DNA from 3 places in the Paenibacillus sp. cl6col genome. Region 2 is predicted to be linked to each of the others. Evidence: predicted binding sites of a transcription regulator. Region 2 holds the regulator's gene; each other region holds the start of a gene.

Region 1 (6,949 bases), on a different contig from region 2:
CGAACGGCTTCGGTGGAGCAGGGGCATATAGTGATGGGAAATTTAACGTAACTACAGAGTTCGGGGGTTGGCTGACAGACTTCTTGCCAGCTTCGCAAGTACTGGACTTGATTAAATATGTAGATGCAATCAACTTGGAGCACGGAGCGACGACGGACATTACCGATCCAACGACAGAAACGGTTCGCCGTATTGAGCAGCTTGGATATTCTGCTGGCTTGAAGCTGCTTCGCGCACAAGTTCGACATCTGGGCACTGAGCAGAACTTGGAGATTTTGAAATCCATTTATGAATATTTGAAGACTCGTATCGATATGGCCTATAAGACCGAAGTAGCGGATCTGATTACAGAGAAGCAGGATGGACGCCATATTGTGAAGGGGATTGAACTGAAGAGCGGCGAGAAGCATGAAGCGGATCAAGTGGTCATCGTACCAGGACGTGACGGTTCTGCGTGGCTGACGGAGATATTGAAGAAGCGCCGCTTGAAAATGTACAACAACCAAGTGGACGTTGGGGTGCGTGTGGAGACATCGGATATCGTCATGCGCGAAATCAACGAGCACCTGTATGAAGGGAAATTCGTGTTCAACACGTCTGTCGGCACACAAGTGCGTACCTTCTGCAGCAATCCATCTGGCCATGTCGTGGTCGAGAATCACAGTGGGATCATGTGTGCCAACGGGCACTCCTACAAGGATCCGAAGCTTGGTTCTGCGAATACGAACTTTGCATTGCTTGTCTCGCACAAGTTCACGGAACCGTTCGACAAGCCAAATGAGTACGCTCGTGAAATCTGCAAGCGTGCAAATGATTTGTCCGGAGGCGGGATTATCGTTCAGAAGTACGGGGATATCATTCGCGGCCGCCGCTCCACGGAGAAGCGCATCCAAGAGGGCTTCTTGGAGCCTACCTTGAAAGAAGCTGTTGCTGGAGATTTGGGTCTTGTGCTTCCGTATAATACGATGAAGAGCCTTATCGAAATGGTTGAAGCGCTTGATCGCGTAACACCAGGCATCGCTTCTGAGCACACGTTATTCTATGGGGTTGAGGCGAAATTCTACTCCGCTCGTCCGAAGCTGGATACGACATTGGAATCCGAAATTGATGGCTTGTACTGCGGTGGAGATGGCGCGGGCATTACGCGTGGGCTCGCACAAGCGGGTGCTGCAGGTGTACACATTGCACGGAGCATTGTTGCAAAGCGCGGGGCATAATTTCACATTGCAGGTCAACAACATATACAGCTTATGGCCAGTGAGTCGATCGTGAGACTTACTGGCTTTTTTGCGTAGAGCGGTCATGTACGGGGTTATACGCAAAATGGACAATATTTGAAAGATACTTTGTGATAAAATGCACAACATCGGAATTGGGGCTCCGTTACAATGAATTTGCAACCTGTTCAGCTGACATTCCAACTGGAATTATTCGTATCTGAGTAGGTGCGGATGGGGTGTGGCCTTGGAAATGATGGGGCTTGCATCCAAATAAGCATAAGCAGGAGGTCATGTCGATGTCAGGTTATTTGAAGCCGCAGCAAATTGCGGAAGCGACAGTAGATACCGGAACGATTAAGGCGAAGAACCCATTGTCCGCCATGATGATTCTAGGATTCCTTGCCGGCGCATTTATTGCGCTTGGTTATCTCTTATATATACGTGTAACAGCTGGAGCACCTGCGGAATGGGGGAGCATCAATAGCCTAATTGGAGCGTCGCTGTTCCCGGTTGGTCTTATTCTGGTCTTGTTAGCAGGGGGTGAGCTGTTGACAGGGAATATGATGGCTGTACCACTTGCTCGGATGAAGGGACGCATATCTACGGTAGAGGTCATTCGCAATCTTGTCGTCATTACGATTGCCAACTTCTTAGGTGCGCTGTTCGTGGCATACTTCTTCGGTCACGTGGTTGGTTTGACTGGTTCCGGCGTTTATTTGCAGAAAACGGTAGATGTGGCTGCGCATAAGCTGGACGATAGTTTCATTCAAGCCTTTGTAAGTGGGATTGGCTGCAACTGGTTAGTTGCACTAGCGGTATGGCTTGCCTATGGAGCAAAGAGCTTCAGTGGGAAAATCATGGGGATATGGTTCCCAACGATGGCGTTCGTTGCGATTGGCTTCCAGCACGTTGTAGCGAATATGTTCGTAATTCCGGCTGCGATCTTTGAGGGTCATTTTAGCTGGGGACAATATTTGACGAACTTCGTGCCGGTATGGCTGGGCAATTTGGTTGGAGGCGTCGTGTTCGTTGCAGGGGCTTACTATATGGTATATTTGCGTTCGCAGCAAGAGCAGAAGCAGGCAGCTGCGGCAGGTGTCTCAAACACATCAACGAATGTGCAAGAAGTGGGCAATGCAAGCAAGGTGGCATCGTCAGGAAGTGCAAGTGCACCTGTCCATTAGAGGGTATTGGGATTAGAGCATGCCAAGTGATGTTGAAAAAGAAGATAGGTAAGGTCTAGTCCATCGAGGCTAGGCCTTTTTTGCGTCATCGATATGACGTTTTTTTCATAGGAATTCACGGGCTTGTCACTTACGCAGGGGATAGATGTGGTAAACTACGGGTGACAAATTTATTTCCGCATTTCGCATTCTATAAAAAGATACCGATACCTCGCTGTATCTGTAAGCGTATCCAACTAACTCGTGGGGAGGGATCTGGCTGTGAAGTTGCATTTTACGGGCAGTATCGAACATGTATTACCAGGGATTCTCGAATTGAAGTCATTATTGAAGGTGGAAGTGGGGACAGAAGGCACTACAGTTCGCGTAGAGCAGGGAGAGGGGTCGCTTCGTGCCGCATGGGATGGTGCAGAAGGCTTGATCCGCTATGAGTCGGATATTCATTTCTTCCGTGCACTGGGCTTGTTCGTTGAGCAGCTGCGCAAGGGGCAGCCATTCGATATTATAGAGCATCCGCAATTCACGTATAACGGAACGATGATTGATGCATCTCGGAACGCAGTTCCGAATGTACATATGATGAAGCAGACGCTGCGCTCAATGGCGTTAATGGGCTTGAACGGCGCAATGATATATACCGAAGATACGTATGAGGTTCCAGGTCGTCCGTATTTCGGCTACATGCGCGGACGCTATACCGCGGAGGAACTCTATGAGATTGACCAGTATGCCGCGTTGTTCGGAATTGAGGTAGTGGCATGCATTCAGACACTTGGTCACTTGGCGCAGGCGCTGAAGTGGGACTATGCGAATGAGATGAAGGATACAGAGGACGTCCTTCTTGTAGGAGAAGAGGAGACCTATCGATTCATTGAGGATATGATTGTAGCGTCAACGAAGCCGCTGCGTTCCAAGCGCATTCACATCGGGATGGATGAGGCGTTCGGGCTTGGTCTAGGCAAATATATGCACAAGCATGGCTTCCGAGAGCGATTCGATATTATGAACGAGCATTTGGCGCGCGTATTAGAGATTACGAGCAAACATGGCCTTACGCCGATGATGTGGAGTGATATGTACTTCCACCTGCTTATGAAAAACGGCGGCCACTACTATGATCTCGACATTAACTTCTCGAATGAAGTTGTTGATCAAATTCCGAAGGGCGTACAATTCGTCTACTGGGATTACTACCATGATGATCAAGGCTTCTACGAGGAATTTATCGAGAAGCATCGCCAACTGGGCTCTGATCCGGTATTCGCTGGAGGCGTCTGGGTATGGGGCGCGATGAGTCCGAACTACGGGAAGACGTGGCAGAATACGAATCCAGCGCTGCTTGCCTGCAAGTCGAAGGGCATTAAGGAAGTGTTCGCGACAGCATGGGGCGACAACGGGCAGGAGACGAATCATATGACAATTCTGCCAGGCTTGCAATTGTTCGCTGAGCACGGCTATACCGAAGGGGAAGTCGATGAAGCGAAGATGAAGGAACGCTTCCAGCTGTGCACCGGACAGAGCTTCGATGATTACTGGCAGCTCACTTACTTGGATGAGACACCGGGTGTAACGAAGAACAACATGCACGGTTCGAACGGTTCGAAGTTCCTGTTGTTCCAAGACACATTGATCGGGTTGTTTGATATCTATTTGACAGAAGAGCTGGAGTCGCAGCTGCCGAAGCATTACAGTGAGCTTGCTGAACGCCTCGTGGCTGCACGTGACAATACCGCAGGAGATCATGCGCTCGTGTTTGATATGTATGCGAAGTTGTCCAAGGCTGTTGGCGCAAAGTCGATGCTTGGCGTGCAGGTCACGCGCGCGTACCAGAATGGTGATAAGGATGAGCTTCGCCGCATTGCCGCTGATGTCATTCCGTCCGTTCGTCCGCTGGTCGATGAAGCGCGCAAGGCGCATCGTGCATTATGGATGGCGACAAGCAAGCCATTCGGCTGGGAAGTGCTCGACAGCCGCTATGGTACCGTGCTTGCACGGCTGCAGTCGGCGGAAGATCGGATTCTCGACTTCGTGGAAGGCCGCGTAGATCGCTTGGAGGAGCTTGATGCAGAACGTCTGCCATTCTACAGTGATGATCCAGTGGCAGGGGATCGCATCGCACATCAGCCGTTCTTCCATCGCATGGTGACGGGTACCGTGTTCTCGGCAATCTAATATCGTCAGGCAGCGAAGTCAATGGGATGTAAATACCTTATCGTGCTTGCAGGAGACATGTGCAAGGTTCGATGGCAAGCACGATGCTACTACAGCGAACTATGGTAATAGGCTGCTGTATACAGCAGCGAGGGGGCCCGGTCGGTTACGACCCGGGTTTTCTTGTTGTTGTGGTGCTAGGCATGATGGAGCTTCACCTTTTATACGATGTGAAATCGGATGATGGAAGATATCTGCTGCAAAGGAGATGCTAGATTGGCTATATACGCCCTCCTACTAGTTATTGCTTCAGCCTTCGCGCATGCAGCTTGGAATATGTTCGCGAAGCGGAGCATTCATAAGGAATCCTTTTTATTTTGCTTACATGGGTTGGCAACCGTCGTGTTCATGCCATTCTTTATCCATGATCTTGTGATCATGCACTGGACTTGGACGAATGGCTTGCTGCTTGTTGTGTCCTTACTGCTGCAAGGGATATACCTCTGGCTCGTATCCAAGGCCTATCAGATTGGGGATCTGTCCAAGGTATACCCGATGATGCGTGGAACGGCCGCACTCATTGTGCCAATTGTTAGTGTGGTGCTATACCAAGAGAGCCTGTCTCTTGTTGGCTGGCTCGGCTGGCTGCTCATTGTTGGAGGTTTGTTCGCACTTAGCGGCATGTTCTCCTCGAAGGAGCCGCGTGACAGGACATGGTGGCTTACCTTGGCAATTACGACGACGGTAGGATTGTGTACGGCCAGCTATACGCTGACGGATAAGATGGTGGTGCAGTTCTTCAGCCCCTTGGGTCTGATTCAAATTTCGAACTTAGGTGCACTCCTATTTTTAGCGCCTTCTGTCCTGAGAACGAAGCGGCTGCGCGAGGAATGGCGCATCAATTGGCGCACGATTGTACTTGGCTCCGTCGTCTCTCCAGGCTCCTACTTGCTGTTCTTGTTCGCGATGACGCTTGGTCCGCTTGCACACTTGGCGCCCATTCGTGAATTCAGCATTGTGATCGGGACATTGCTCGGCATCGTTGTGTTGAAGGAACAGCAGGGCTGGACGAGAATTGCGACTTCGGGGGTCGTAGCAGCCGGTATGGCCTTGATCAGCATGTGGGGATAGCGTGGATAGCAGGAATCTTCCGGTTCGTTGTTCAGTGCGACTTGCTTGCGACCCATTTGCATTTGAATGAGTGAATGTAATATATAAGCAAAAAAAAGCGCCCGCCCTCAATGATCGTCTGTATGCAGCAGGTCAGTTGAGACAGCGGGCGCTCTATGTTCACGAGGACTCTCGTGTTAATTCACAATCTTATATTTATCGTTCGTCAGCTCGAAAATTTTCTTAATGCCTGATGTAACGTACACCTTATGATCCGTAGTGATGAAGATGGCTTCAATATTCGGATCTGCCTCGACGAACTTCAATCCCTTCTCTACACCGAGTGCGAATAAAGAGGTAGACAACGCATCGGCATCCGTCGAGTTGTTCGTCACAATCGTTACACTGCTAAGACCATTGTCAACCGGATACCCGTTAGCTGGGTCAAGAATGTGGTGGTAGTGTTTGCCGTTCTCCACAAAGTAACGCTCATAGACACCTGATGTAACAATCGTCTTATCAGTTACCCTCATCTTGCCGATTTGGTTGCCGCGAGATTCATCCGGGTCTTGGACGCCAATGGTCCAGTCGGAACCGCCAGGCTTCGGTCCAACGGCAAAAATATTGCCGCCAAGGTCAATAATGGCGCTAGGGAAGCCGTTCGTGCGCAAGTAGTCAGCAATACGGTCTGCAGCGTAGCCTTTGCCGATGCTGCCCATATCCAGCTCCATGCCTTCACGGTTCAGCTTAATTTCATGCTTGTCCGGGTTGAGCGTAACATCCTTATAATCAACCAGCTTCAAGGTTTCTGCGAGTTTCTTCGCATCCGGCACTTTCGCATTCTCATGGCCAATATTCCATAAGTCCACGATTGGGCCGACGGTTGGATCGAATCGCCCTTCGGTACGCTTCGCGTAATCGAGCGACTTGGCAATCAGATCATAGGATTCCGGCGTAACCGCGACAGCTTGCTTGCCGGATGCAGCATGGATCTTGGCCAGTTCGCTCGTGTCCTTCGTACGGTTCAGACGGGAGTCGATTTCTTTTAACAGGTTCTCGATATCTTTGAATTGTTTTTGATTCGCTCGCTCATCATAAATCTTGACGGTAACGATCGTATCAAAAATAAAGTAGGATTGCTGCTTAATGGCGGATTTCTGGCTTGCAGTATCGCTCGTTCCAGATGCATCTTTACTGCTGCCGCAACCACTCAAAATAAGGGCGCAAGCAGAGAACAGAACGATGGCACTGCGAAGCAGGCTGCGTGAACGTATCATAAGGCGA
Region 2 (6,949 bases):
CGGCAGTCAGCCGAACGATGAAATAATTCAAATTGGTTTGGTTATTCTTGGCCATGATTTGAAGATAGAACGCGAATATCATACGCTTGTGCGGCCAACTGTTCCCATACCGGAATTTATATCGCAGCTCACTGGCATTACCGGGGAAGATGTGAAGGATGCTCCGGATATTGATGATGCCATGACGGGGCTTGTCCCTTTGCTAGGGGATGTCGTACTGGTCGGCCATAATGTGGCCTTCGATTATCAATTCCTATGCAGGGCGCTGGAACAGACAGGATATTTGCCGTTCACAGGTCGTATATTAGATACAATTGAACTGCTTCGCATCCTCTTTCCATCGCTGCCTTCCTTCCAGCTTGGTTCTGTGTCACATGAGATGGGGATTGTTCATGATCGCCCGCACCAAGCAGACAGTGATGCGAGGGCGACAGCAGATATATTTATTCGCTGCTTAGAAGCGATTGACCAGCTTCCGTTATTGACGCTACAGCGCGTCGTTGATGTGTTTGGCGATCAAGAGGAGCGGGATTTGAAATGGCTGCTTGCAGAGAAGCTTCAGGAGCGTGAGGTGTCTGATTGGACAGAAGAAGAAGGGTATTATCCGTTCCGCCAATTGACGTTGAAGCAAACGGATTGGACAGAGACGGAGGCGCCGCGTGATTCTTCAGCAGAGAACCCACTTAAGGGAGTGACCTTCGCTCAGTTCCTAGATCAGGTTAAGACGAATCTGGCAAGCCGTTTGGATAATTATGAGCCGCGCGAATCGCAGGAGCAGATGTTCAATGAAGTGATGGAGTGCTTCGAACAAGAGCATCACCTGCTAATCGAAGCAGGTACTGGTACCGGCAAGTCGCTTGGGTACTTACTGCCATCCATATATCAGAGTGTTTCTCAAGAGAGCAAAGTGATTGTTAGCACACACACAATCAATCTGCAAGAACAACTGAGACAGCGTGATTTGCCGCTCTTGGAGAAGATTGTGCCGGTTCCATTTAAGGCATCCGTATTAAAAGGCCGCAGTCACTATTTGTGTTTGAGAAAATTTGAACATAAAATAAGTAATAGAGAGTATGTACATGCACGCGATGATAGTTTGACAGCTGCCCAAATGTTGGTGTGGCTCAGTCAGACGGAGCATGGAGATGACGAAGAACTGCATTTCGTTCATAAGGGTGCAGACTTCTGGGATACCGTTGCCAGTGATAGTGATTCCTGTCTGAATCGCGCATGTCCTTGGTTCCGTCGGTGCTTCTACCACCGGGCGAAGAATGATGCGAATTTATCGGACATTATTATAACGAATCATTCCCTATTGTTTACGGACGTGATTGCGGAGCATCGTTTGCTCCCCGCATACGAGCAGCTTGTCGTAGACGAAGCACATCACTTCGAAGAAACGGCAGGCAAACATTTAGGCATTCACTTGCAATATTTTTCACTCATTCATCCGCTGACCCAATTGTTCAAAGACAGCAAGAATGGTGCGCTTGTATTGCTGCAGCTGCGTCTTCGCTTGTCAGGCAATGAAAAAGCGCTCGTATGGGCTGAAGGGATCGAGAAGCTGTTAACACAGCTTGTCGATGTTAAGGATCAATGGGATCGGCTGCATGAGCTACTCTATCAAATGCTTCCTTCCATGAATGAAGCGGGGCAGGCGGAAGGCGGGCAAGCTGTTCTCCGGCTGCCATCTGGCAATCGTCCTGATGGATGGAGCTCCGTATCGGAGCTCGAAGGCGATATTCACACGCGTTTAAGTGATATTGTTCGTTCGGGGGAGAAGCTCGTCAATGAATGGAAGGATTATGATGATGATGAAGTGCAGGGCGTCACGGCTGATGTGACAGGTTTATTCAAGGACATAGGGCAGCTTCGCGATGAATTCCGTGAATTTATGCAAGGCAAGGATGCGGATACCGTCTACTGGATGGAAGGCAATCTCCAATACAAGCATAAATCAATGCAAATGTATGCGGTCCCTGTCGATGTAAGCGAAGCGCTGAAGCGATACTTCTTCGAGCCGAAGAAGAGCGTAATCTTAACTTCGGCTACATTGTCCGTTGATAAATCATTCCAATTCGTAGCTGAACAGCTTGGCTTGAAGGATGCGCAGCGGGATGGCCGTCTAAATACGGTCATACTTCCGTCGCCGTTCAACTACCGGGAACAAGCACTTGTTGTCATCCCGCGTGACTTCCCTAGTGTGAAGGGAGCATCAGATGCCAAGTTTAACTCGACGCTGATGCAGTCCTTGGCTGATGTAGCCAAGGTAACAGAAGGACGTATGCTTGTCTTATTCACGTCATACCGCATGCTGCGGGATGTGTATGAACCGCTGAAGGAGGCGCTTAGCCTGCATGGCATTCAAGTGCTGGGACAAGGGATTGACAGCGGCAACCGAAGCAAGCTGACACGCCGATTCCGAGATCAGCCGAATTCAGTCCTGCTAGGAACGAGCAGCTTCTGGGAAGGCGTTGATATTCCAGGAGATGCGTTGACATGTCTTGCGATTGTACGGCTGCCATTCCAGCCACCGAATCATCCACTCGTGGAAGCGAAGTGCGATCGGCTGAAGCGGATGAATCAGAATCCATTCCGCAAATATTCCGTCCCACAGGCTGTAATTCGCTTCAAGCAAGGATTCGGCCGCCTTGTGCGTACGACGCAGGATAAGGGAATTGTCATCATTTATGACACTCGTGTAATAGAGACAAGCTACGGCAAACATTTTCTTTACTCGCTGCCTGGCCCAAAAATGGAGCATATGGCAACAGAACAACTTGTACCACGTATTGATACGTGGCTAGACCATAATCAAAGAGGCATTGGAGAGCGATGAGAGGGGCTTGTTAGAATGAAAGCACTAAAGATATCAGAAGCTGTCGTTCGGCGATTACCCGTGTATTTACGCCATCTATTGGAATTGAAGCAGCGAGAAGTGCTCACAGTTTCTTCTCAAGATTTGGGACAGAAGCTGAACTTGAATCCTGCGCAAATTCGGAAGGATCTAGCGTATTTCGGCGACTTCGGCCGCAAGGGCATTGGGTATGATGTATCGTATTTGATTCAACAAATCAGACATATTTTGAAACTGGATCAAGTTATCCATGTTGGATTGGTCGGTGCAGGTAAATTAGGTCACGCACTCTGTAACTACACCGTATACTTGAAAGATAATATGAAGATCGTTGCAGTGTTCGATGCACAGGAATCCAAAATCAATACCGAGATAAATAACCTGAAAGTTCAGCCGATGTCTGACCTAATTACGACGGTACGCGAGAAGCAAATCCGTATCGGGATTATCACGGTTCCTGCTACAGAAGCTCAGTATGTAGCTGATCAATTTGTAGAGGCGGGAGTAGAAGCGATCTTGAACTTTGCGCCTGTCATTTTGAGGGTTCCTTCGAATATCCGTGTGCATACTGCCGATTTTACAACGGATTTGTTCAGTTTGGCCTATTATTTATCTGATAATGGAAAGGAAGTACCCGCCGAATGACACACCGAATCATTATTAAAAATGGCATGTTCGCCGATTTGTCTCCAACTGCGAAGCAGTCCTCATTCCATGGGTTCATGGTTGTTGAGAATGATCGCATCGTTCATATTGGATCGGAGCTGCCTGAGCAATATGCAGCAGCTGATGCTGAAATCATCGATGGCAAAGGTCTATTTTTCATTCCAGGCCTTGTTAATACACACGGGCATGCTGCAATGTCTCTGCTTCGTGGGTATGGGGATGACTTGGCGCTTCAGACATGGCTGCAGGAGAAAATGTGGCCAATGGAAGGCAAGTTCACGGCCAATGATGTCTATTGGGGAACAGCTCTGTCTGTGATCGAAATGCTGAAGGGCGGTACAACAACCTTCGTAGATATGTATGACTACATGGACGAAGTAGCGAAGGTATGTGAGCAATCCGGTATCCGTGCATCGCTTATGCGCGGTGCGATTGGCTTATGCCCAGAGGATGTACAGCGCGAGAAGCTGAATGAGGCGATTCAATTCGCGAAGGATTGGAATGGGAAGGCAGATGGCCGCATTCGTACGATTATGGCGCCGCATGCTCCGTATACTTGTCCTCCAGCCTTTATTGAGAGCTTCGTACAGGCTGCTCATGATCTGGATTTGCCATTGCACACGCATATGTCAGAGACAAAGGCAGAAGTTGAACAGAATGTGAAGGATTATGGACTGCGTCCGGTTGCGCATTTGGAGAAGCTCGGATTCTTCTCCCGTCCTTCCTTCGTTGCGCATGCTGTTCATTTGACGGACGAAGAGATTGAGACGCTTGCGAAGTATCAAGTTGCGGTGTCCCACAATCCAGGAAGCAACCTTAAGCTGGCGAGCGGTGTCGCTCGTGTTCCTGAGATGCTGCGTGCGGGTGTTGTTGTATCCTTGGGTACGGATGGTGCAGCAAGCAACAACAATCTGGATATGTTCGAAGAAATTCGCCTTACGGCCTTGATTCATAAAGGGGTGTCCGGCGATCCAACTGCGGTTCCTGCTGCAGAGGCGCTGCGCATGGGTACGATCTATGGCGCGCAGACCATTCGTCTTGACGATATTGGAGCGCTTGAAGTAGGCATGAAGGCTGACTTCGTTGCGGTAGATATTGATCAGCCTCATTTCCTGCCACATACCGACTTGGTATCCCACATGGTATATTCAGCGTCTGCGAAAGATGTCAAGCATGTATGGGTTGACGGCAAGCAGGTTGTGAAGAATGGGGAATGTTTGACGATGGATGAAGAACGAATCCTTCGCGAGGCGCAGCAATGCTTTGATGGCTTGCTGGCAAGATAGGCAGGAGGAGAATTCATGCAGAGAAGACGCGTACGCCGGAGGTCGCATTGGAAGTGGTTGATTCCGGTACTCGTTCTCTTATTTCTAGTCGGATTGTTCTTCGCCACTTATCAGTATGTGCAATACATCAATAAGGACGAACGGGTCAAGGAAGCGGAAATAATAAAGCGGGCGAATGAAGCAGTGAAGCTCGTAAATGTGACAGAAGTGGAGAAGGGTGTATGGGATCAAGTCGTATACATGGTGCGGGGAACTGACGAACATGGTAAGGAGCAGACCGTGTGGGTACTCCCTGATAAGGTAACTCCTATGGCGGAATCAACCTCTAAAGAGACGATTCAAGCCCAGATAGAAGCCCAATATCCGGATGCGGATGTAATCCGCATTACGCCAGCATTTAAGGATGATCAATATGTATGGCAGGCATTGGTCAAACGCAAGGATGAACAAGGGGTTGTTCATTACTTCTATCATTTCTATTCATTTGCGAATGGTTCCTCAATAGGGGATGTCTATACGCTGCCTAATAAATAACGTATTCAATGTTAGCCAATAACGAGTAATAGGCGATTTTGCAGCGCTGCTGCTTTGCATATGACGTACATATTGTACGCTATGCGAAGCAGCAGCGCTTTTTGTATTGTAGCAGCTCCATTTCGATGGCAATCATGGTACACATTACATCCATAGTTGAAGTAACATATGTGATATACTCTTGATATATCAGAAAGAGATTACTAGGGGTATTGATATATATATTTGCAACAGGAGGTTTCAGCATGGCGAAAAAGATTCGAATCATGCCTACTTTGCTCATTATGGTCACGACAGCTGTTGCACTATTTGGAGGTTGGACACTGTATGAACGTAATTTCGTGAAGCAGCCTGTGGAACGAGTATTGAAGCAGCATGCTGAAATTACGCAGTATGATGTTCAATGGTATCCTGATGCGCTGCAAGTGAAGCTGAAGAGCAAGGATGGCACCAATATTAGCACCCTGATTGAAAGAGTGTCGGACGAGCTGCAACAGAATTCGAGCGGGAAAAAAGTACAATTGGAATACTTGAATGATGAGAGCACGCCGCTTATCGATAAGTTATGGTCACGTGCAATGTTCGACATTGCAGATGCAATGGTACATCAGAAATACAGCGATATTCCTGTTAGGTTGAAGGAACTGCAGCAGCAAAATCCAGGTATTCAGATCCAAACGGAAATGGATTCACGATATGTGTATATTCAACTCAAGGATGAGAAAGGAAGCAAGACCGTATTGCTTCCTTTGCAAGCATCGCCTGTGGGGGTATGGCCTAATGAAAAAGCAACGGAAATCCGTTCGTAGTTGGGAATTGGCATTAGGGATCGTAATCCCAGCGATATTATTTGTCAGTTATCTTGGAGTTAATATATGGCCGGTCATCGCGGCAGTTGCCGCGATCAGTGCTCTTCTGCTGTTTGTAAATCGCAGAGGACAAGCTGGCTTGGCGCGTTCGTCAGGGCGTGTGAAGTCAGGCAATAATCAGATTAGTGAAATGAGCTTCGAGCGTATTGGCGGGCAGGATAGAGCCAAGAATGAATTGATTGAAGCTCTTGATTTTCTGGTACGGCCAGATGACATTCGTAAATTCGGTATTCGTCCTATGAAAGGGATATTGTTAACAGGCCCCCCAGGGACGGGGAAAACATTAATGGCGAAAGCATCTGCTCATTATGCAGACGCGATATTTATTGGTGTGTCAGGCAGTGAGTTTGTTGAGATGTATGTCGGTGTCGGAGCGGGACGTGTACGAGAGCTGTTCAAGGAAGCAAGACAGCGTGCAGAGAAAGAGAAAAAACAAAATGCAGTTATCTTCATTGATGAAATTGATGTGATCGGCGGCAAGCGTGAAGGTGGGCAACAAAAAGAGTATGATCAAACGCTCAACCAGCTGTTGACGGAGATGGATGGACTGTACGCAGATGAGTCACCGCGTATTCTGGTAATGGCCGCCACAAACCGTAAAGAGATGCTGGACAGTGCATTGCTGCGCCCAGGCCGTTTTGATCGTCATATCCAAGTAGATATGCCGGATAAGAAGGGACGCAAGCATATTTTGGAGCTGCATGCTACGAATAAGCCACTGGCGGAAGAAGTAAGTC
Region 3 (6,949 bases), on a different contig from region 2:
GATCCACATGGACGCGGTCCAACCGAACCCAATCGCATCAACTGGCGTCTCGATGTAGCTCTTGCCGCCGTTGAAATGCGCCCCCTGTTCATATTTTCCTTCCGTTATATCCACATTGACTGCCTTGCCATCAAATCCATTGCCCGAGCCATCCTTAAATCCCTTCTCGAACATGTACTGCATAACGAGATTGTCTGGATTGTTTACTGTAATTTTGTGGGAACGATCGGCATTCGGCGCATCACCGATCACCTTTGTACGATTGTTAAATTGCGCAAAGGATTTATCATCGCGCGTTCCCGTCCACAGCTTCTCTGCCACGACCTGTATGCCAGGCAGCAATCGGATATGCGCATCGTCCATTGACAAGCCATTCGCTTCAGATACGTCATTCCACATGGAGAACATGCCGCCCTTCACGCGCGGATGGCCAAGTGGCAGCGATGTGTTCTCCCACTTGTTCGGCTCCCACTCATCGTACAGGAATTGCGAATTCAAGTAGTTTCCGTATAGGGTAGGCACAATGTACATGTATACATTCTGCGAGTTGATGACATCATAGCCGAGATCCACCGCCTGCTGTGGCGCACCGTATGGCTCATACCAGATGTCCATCGTTGCGTCATTGCTAATCGGCGTCGTTCCGGTATATTGGGTCAAGCCTCCCCACATGTGCGGGTGCTTGCCTTTGCTGTTAATATGCTTCACGAGTGTATCCATGTACCAACGGTAGCGCTCGATATCCGGACCCCAATATTCATCCGTGCCAATATGCACTTCTGGCCCGACGAATGTTGGGTCACTTCCATCTATATACTCATTGAATAAGTTCTTGATGAATTCCACGGTTTCCGGCTTAGAAATGTCCAAATGGGAATCGTCTCCAAGCGCCGGGTTGTAGGTCGTGAATGCGCGAGAATGTCCGGGTGTGTCGATTTCCGGGATGATATTAATGCCATAGTCCATGCCCATGAGCTGCAAATCCTTGAATTCTTGCTTCGTATAATGCCCACTGGCACTTGCAAGTCCAGGATACGTCGTGCTTTCTAAGCGGTATGCTGCACGTGTGCCATCTGCGAATGGCTCCCCGACGTCATCATTCAAGTGAATTTGGAACATGTTCATCTTGTACCATGACAACAGCTTCACATAATCGCGAAGGAAATCAACCGTGAAGAATTTGCGGGCTACGTCGATCATGAGTCCACGCTTCTCATACTTCGGATAATCCCTTGCTTCACCTCGTGGAATCGTCAAGTCCTTATTCTGCTTAATGATTTGGAGCGCTGTTCTCGTTCCGAAGAAAGCTCCCTTAGCTGAAGAAGAGGTAATGGATACATACTCCCCTACCTTGAATACGTTTCCTTCATCGCCAAGCCATGATAAAGAAGGATCAATCGACAGATACAAATCCCCAGATTTCGGCGTCCCAGAGACTACCGCAAGCTGGTATCCCGTCAGATCCAATACATCTGCGCTAGTCAGCTCTGCCGCCTTACGGAGCAAAGACTCATCCTTTGGATTGACTACAATTCGCGAAGATTTCTTTAACTGGAAATTGCCCGAATCCCCGTACCATTCGCACAGAGAAGGGATTACTTCCGGCTCGGAATTGCGATCCGATGTCTGCTTATGCAAGCCTGGAACGATTACGGGGATACTTCCTGACAGCAGCTTCCGGTCTGGATTATTCTGATCCTCCACCTGAATCATCAGATTCACCTTGGCGTCTACTAGTGGTGTACGGATGTTGCCTTCACGGTCGATGACAGGAACCCTGTCGCTACCAAATACACTGACGCTGTAGCCTTCCGGCACTCCTGCAGTGGACCAATCGAGCTTCGTCTGTCCGGCTTGCACCGTGAGCGCTGCCGTCACCTTGTCAATGACAGATTGCAAGTCATTCAATTGATACACCTCAAATTCAAAAAAGGAATAGCCATACAGTACTCCATCGACAGGAGCACGCTTCACACCTTGGAACTTCACATAACGAGCTTCGAGGGAAGGGAAATCAACCGTCTCCACACCGCCCTTACATTGGATGGAACCATCGTTGTCCTTCACATTCGTCCAATTCTGAGCGTCATCCGATACGAGGATCTTGTATGTATCGGCCGGCGTTTGCCAACGGATTACGACACGATCGAATGCTTTTTTCTCTCCGAGATCTACATAGAACCATTGATCATCTTCCTTCGCCGAAGACCATCTTGTATTCCCTTTTCCGTCTACAGCCAGCTCAGGCCCCAAATAATCTACTTCATTACCGGAGGAAAAGGCTGGCTTATGCAGAGCTAGATTCGTTCCGCTAAATGTAGCAGCCGCGAGGAGACGAGCAGCTTCCTCATTGGAGTCTCCAATCGGATTCGGAAGGATATTGCCGTCCTTGTCATACACGACATCTGTAACGCTCGGCGGAGTCCCATCACCCTTATCTGGTTTAGATAGGACTGAGCCTTCATCTTGATGCTCCACCTTTACATTCTCCTGCCCGTTTGGTTGAGCGTACGCCTTAGGCTGTACTACTGTAAGCGTCGAGGTCATAACAACCATCAAACTGAGCAGCATCGAAACCGCTTTCAAATACATAGATCTCTTCATTATTTCCCTCCATCTCATCTAGTTATCGGATAGCATAGTCCCTCCTTCTTCCTCCCTCCAATCTCATCTGCGCTCAATTTCGCAAACGCTTTCTTTTTCTTTCCTCTCTATCATATTACAAAAAAATGCAACTAGAAAGGAGGAACTTTCCAATTGCATTTCTTTTTTTGAATTTCTACTCCGGTATGAATCATTTTGCTCGCTGCTGTGATGCATGAATCGCTTGAGCAAATCGCGCTATTCCTAACCCAATTTCATCCTCATGCGGCCTTGCATACGTAAACCGGACATACCCAGGTTCTGAACCGTAGACCGTACCAGGATTATAGAGAACCCCTCGCTTTATGCTTTCCTCTAGCAATTTTGCATCAGGAATCGATGTTTTTACTTTGCACCATAAGTGCAGACCTCCTTGTGGAAGGGAATATGCCACCTCCCCTGGAAGTTCGCGCTGCAGCGCATCGATAAGCAAGTTCCGTTTCTTGAGGAGTTCCTGCCGCAGCCGTACCAAATGGCGGTCAAAATAAGTTTCCGACAGCAAACGTGCGGCGATCCGCTGTGGCAGCACACTCATTCCGAAGTCGATTTGCTGTCGTTCAGCAGCAAGCCGCGTGATAACAGACTGCGGGGCAACCATCCATCCGATCCGCAGGCCTGACGCTACAACTTTGGATAATGAGCCAATATAAATGACGGTATTGTTTGTATCAATCGATTTCAGTGTCGGCGGCGGATTGCCTGTGAAGGACGTCAAGCTGAACGGATCATCCTCTACAATGGGAATGCCTAGGTTGCCGCAAATCTCAAGCAATTGTTCCCGTCTAGAGGGGTCAAGCACACGGCCCGTTGGATTATGGTAATTCGGATTCACGAATATCATCCGTATGTTGTGCTCCCGATACAAGGACAATATCCCTTCCGGACATACCCCCTTCTCGTCTACAGGCAGCCGAAACAAGCGCAAGCCCGCCGAGTGAAACATAGGCAGAGAATAATAGTAGGAAGGATCCTCGATCGCGATCGCATCCCCAGGCTGAAGCAATCGGCGAGTTATTAAATAGAGCGATTGATGAGACCCTGATGTAACGAGAATCGATGATGCTGTCGTTCGAATGCCGCGATATTGATGTAAAGAAGTGGACAGAACCTCCCGCAGCGGCACATAGCCCTGAGGATCGTCATAGCTCATGTCCTCATGCAGCAGATGCTCGCTCAGAAGCATCCTCATCTCTTCATTTGGCGACAAATCGGGTGACAGTTCTCCGCTGGCAAAGTCTATACAGTTGCTGTCCGAATCCAGTGCGGAACGAATCAATTCGGCGTATACCGGATCAGGCTGGACTAGCTTGCAGCTATCTAAATATTGATGCCAATCTGGCGTTTGTTGAGAGTCTGCCCCCCACTTCGACTTGCTTACTCGAGTACCACTACCGACCATGCTTTCAATAATGCCTGCAGCACGCAGCTCTTCATAGGCTTGAACGATAGTGCTTCGATTTACATGTATTTGCTCGGCAAATTTGCGTTCCGATGGAAGGACGCTTCCCGGAGAAAATTCACCGTTATAAATGCTGCGCTCGATATATGCGGCAATCTGCTGATATAGTGGTTGATTGCTGGAACGATCCGGTTGCCACATGGAAATACACCTCTTGCTTTCTTGGTCTGTGATTTTTATCACATATAAATAAGTATATCATTGCTCTTCGTGATCCCGTACTGACCCTTTTCATCGAAACGTTGTCAACTCTGTGTCAGTCTCTTGAACATGGATGACCCCGCCCTGTTGAAATGGATGGCGACATCCCCTCCAGTCTGCTCTAAGATAATGCTGAACGTGAGAACTTCACTTGACTGGCTGCCAGTGCCATATGACAAGAGTATGTACGATGTGTGCAATGATGTGTGCTGCGATGTACGTACAGCCTCGTCAAGCTCATAACCTAACGCTTTTCTTAACGACTGAATCTTAACGAGTGTCACACTAACAGCACCACATAACGTGAAGACATTCACATTATTCGAATCTCACAGACCTTTTTCTTGTTGCACAACGATCACATTTTCATCACAAGGAGGCCTCTATGGATCAGGTCATTCTCGCGCGAATCCAATTCGCATCAACAACTTTATTCCACTACATCTTCGTCCCCATGACGATTGGACTGGCGTTTTTAATCGCCGTATTAGAGACGCTCTATGTCGTCAAGGGCAAGGAGATTTATAAGCAAGCTGCCTTGTTCTGGAGCAAATTATTTCTGATTAACTTCGCAGTTGGCGTCGTCACCGGCATTTTGCAGGAGTTTCAGTTCGGGATGAACTGGTCGAATTATTCCCGCTTCGTCGGTGATGTGTTCGGGCCATCGCTTGCCATCGAAGGTCTGCTCGCCTTCTTTATGGAATCCACCTTCATCGGCTTATGGGTGTTCGGCTGGGAGCGCTTATCGAAGCGCGTTCATCTCGCTTGCATCTGGATCGTCTCGATCGGTACCGTGTTGTCCGCGTTCTGGATCTTGACCGCCAACTCGTTCATGCATGCGCCTGTCGGATATGAATTCAACAATGGACGGGCAGAGATGAGCGACTTCTTCGCACTTATTACGAATCCGCAATTGTGGCTGCAATTTCCGCATACGCTGTTCGCCGCATTCGCAACCGGCGCCTTCTTCATGTCAGGCGTCAGCGCTTGGAAACTGCTGCGTGGACACAATCCGGACATGTTCCGCCGTTCGTTCCGCGTCTCGATTACCGTTGCCTTGATTTCGTCCGTCATCGTTGCCTACATTGGGCATGCACAGGCGCAGCATCTGCTCACTTCTCAGCCGATGAAGATGGCAGCGGCCGAGGCGCTCTGGGATACGAGTGAGGATCCGGCACCGTTCACGTTATTTGCCACAATCGATACGGAAAAGAAAGAGAACTCTTTCAAAATCCAAGTTCCATATATGCTCAGTCTGCTATCGTACAACAAGCTTAGCGGCAGTGTAGAAGGGATGAATCAGATTCAAGCACGCTATGAACAGAAGTACGGGCCCGGCAATTATATTCCATCGGTCAAGATGACGTTCTGGAGCTTCCGCATGATGGTTGCCGCAGGAGGGCTCATGTGCCTTGTCGGCATTTACGGCCTGATATTATCCCGCAAGAAGAAGCTGGAGCAGCGCCCATGGTTCTTGAAGCTGATGGTTGGCATGATCGCCTTTCCGTTCCTCGCCAATTCGGCGGGATGGCTTATGGCCGAGATGGGTCGTCAGCCGTGGGTTGTGTTCGGAGTTATGCGTACAGAGGACGCCATATCGCCGACAGTTACGGCGGAAGAACTTCTCTTCTCGCTCATTGCGTTCACGACCATTTATGCGGTACTCGCCATTATCGACGCTGTTCTCTTCGTCAAGGTGATACGTAAAGATGAGCAGATGGAAGAACCGGGGGAAGAAGATATGAAGAATTACGATCCATTTGATAAGGAGGTAAGGCATGCTATCGCTAAATGAGTTATGGTTCATGCTCGTCGCCGTGCTGTTCGTCGGCTTCTTCTTCCTTGAAGGATTTGACTTCGGCGTAGGCATGGTCGCCAGGTTCCTCGGGAAGACGGATCATGAGCGCCGCATCATTATCAACACAATCGGTCCTTATTGGGATGCGAACGAGGTATGGTTAATTACGGCCGGGGGGGCTATGTTCGCTGCCTTTCCGGAATGGTATGCGACGATGTTCAGCGGTTTCTATATCCCGTTCGTCGTGCTGCTGCTGGCGCTTATCGCGCGCGGTGTCGCGTTCGAGTTCAGGGGCAAGATGGATTATGGCGCTTGGAGGAAAGCGTGGGATGCCGCGATTTTCATTGGTAGTCTGCTGCCTCCTTTCCTATTCGGTGTCGTATTCGCCAATATCATTCGCGGTGTGCCGATTGACGGGAACAAAGAAATGGTCGGGAGTGTGTTTGACCTGCTGAACGGATATTCCCTCGCTGGCGGTGTGGCCGTAGTCATGATATGCATTCTGCACGGACTCGTCTTCATTACGCTGCGAACCACCGGCAACCTGCGGGAGCGGGCACGGAAGGCAGCTCGCGATGTCAGCCCGGCAGTTGTCATCGTCCTGCTGCTGTTCGCCATGATGACATATGTCAGCACTGATATTTATACGGTTCATGGCAGAGGTTGGCTTATCCTGCCGCTGTTAGCTGGGGGCGTATTGCTCTTGGCCATGTCATTCATTAAGCGTGAGCGGGATGGACTGGCGTTCGCCATGACAGGGGCCGTTATCATTCTATCGGCCGTGAGCATGTTCATCGGCTTGTTCCCACGAGTGATGGTCAGCTCGATCAGCCCTGAGTTCAATCTGA

Evidence for each region. Region 2 encodes Rex, which represses fermentation and respiration genes when NADH is low (regulators of the CRP and FNR family bind a similar motif). Its sites were predicted from a motif close to TTGTGAAATATTTCACAA; they were not measured.
Region 1: a site for Rex is predicted at 1,347-1,364, ahead of BLS15_RS25535 (formate/nitrite transporter family protein). Genes of this name have one in related genera too.
Region 3: a site for Rex is predicted at 4,605-4,622, ahead of BLS15_RS00190 (cytochrome ubiquinol oxidase subunit I). Genes of this name have one in related genera too.

What each region holds. Positions count from the first base shown of each region.
Region 1 is NZ_FNAZ01000013.1:78,480-85,428, forward strand. Features, by position in the region: gene BLS15_RS25530 (NAD(P)/FAD-dependent oxidoreductase) at 1-1,217, shown strand, start outside; gene BLS15_RS25535 (formate/nitrite transporter family protein) at 1,517-2,404, shown strand; gene BLS15_RS25540 (beta-N-acetylhexosaminidase) at 2,666-4,576, shown strand; gene BLS15_RS25550 (DMT family transporter) at 4,832-5,686, shown strand; gene BLS15_RS25555 (FAD:protein FMN transferase) at 5,863-6,942, opposite strand.
Region 2 is NZ_FNAZ01000002.1:340,446-347,394, forward strand. Features, by position in the region: gene dinG (ATP-dependent DNA helicase DinG) at 1-2,839, shown strand, start outside; gene BLS15_RS05745 (redox-sensing transcriptional repressor Rex) at 2,855-3,502, shown strand; gene BLS15_RS05750 (amidohydrolase) at 3,499-4,809, shown strand; gene BLS15_RS05755 (hypothetical protein) at 4,825-5,343, shown strand; gene BLS15_RS05760 (quinolinate synthase) at 5,589-6,152, shown strand; gene BLS15_RS05765 (AAA family ATPase) at 6,124-6,949, shown strand, end outside.
Region 3 is NZ_FNAZ01000001.1:50,701-57,649, forward strand. Features, by position in the region: gene BLS15_RS00180 (discoidin domain-containing protein) at 1-2,604, opposite strand, end outside; gene BLS15_RS00185 (MocR-like pyridoxine biosynthesis transcription factor PdxR) at 2,795-4,243, opposite strand; gene BLS15_RS00190 (cytochrome ubiquinol oxidase subunit I) at 4,689-6,098, shown strand; gene cydB (cytochrome d ubiquinol oxidase subunit II) at 6,082-6,949, shown strand, end outside.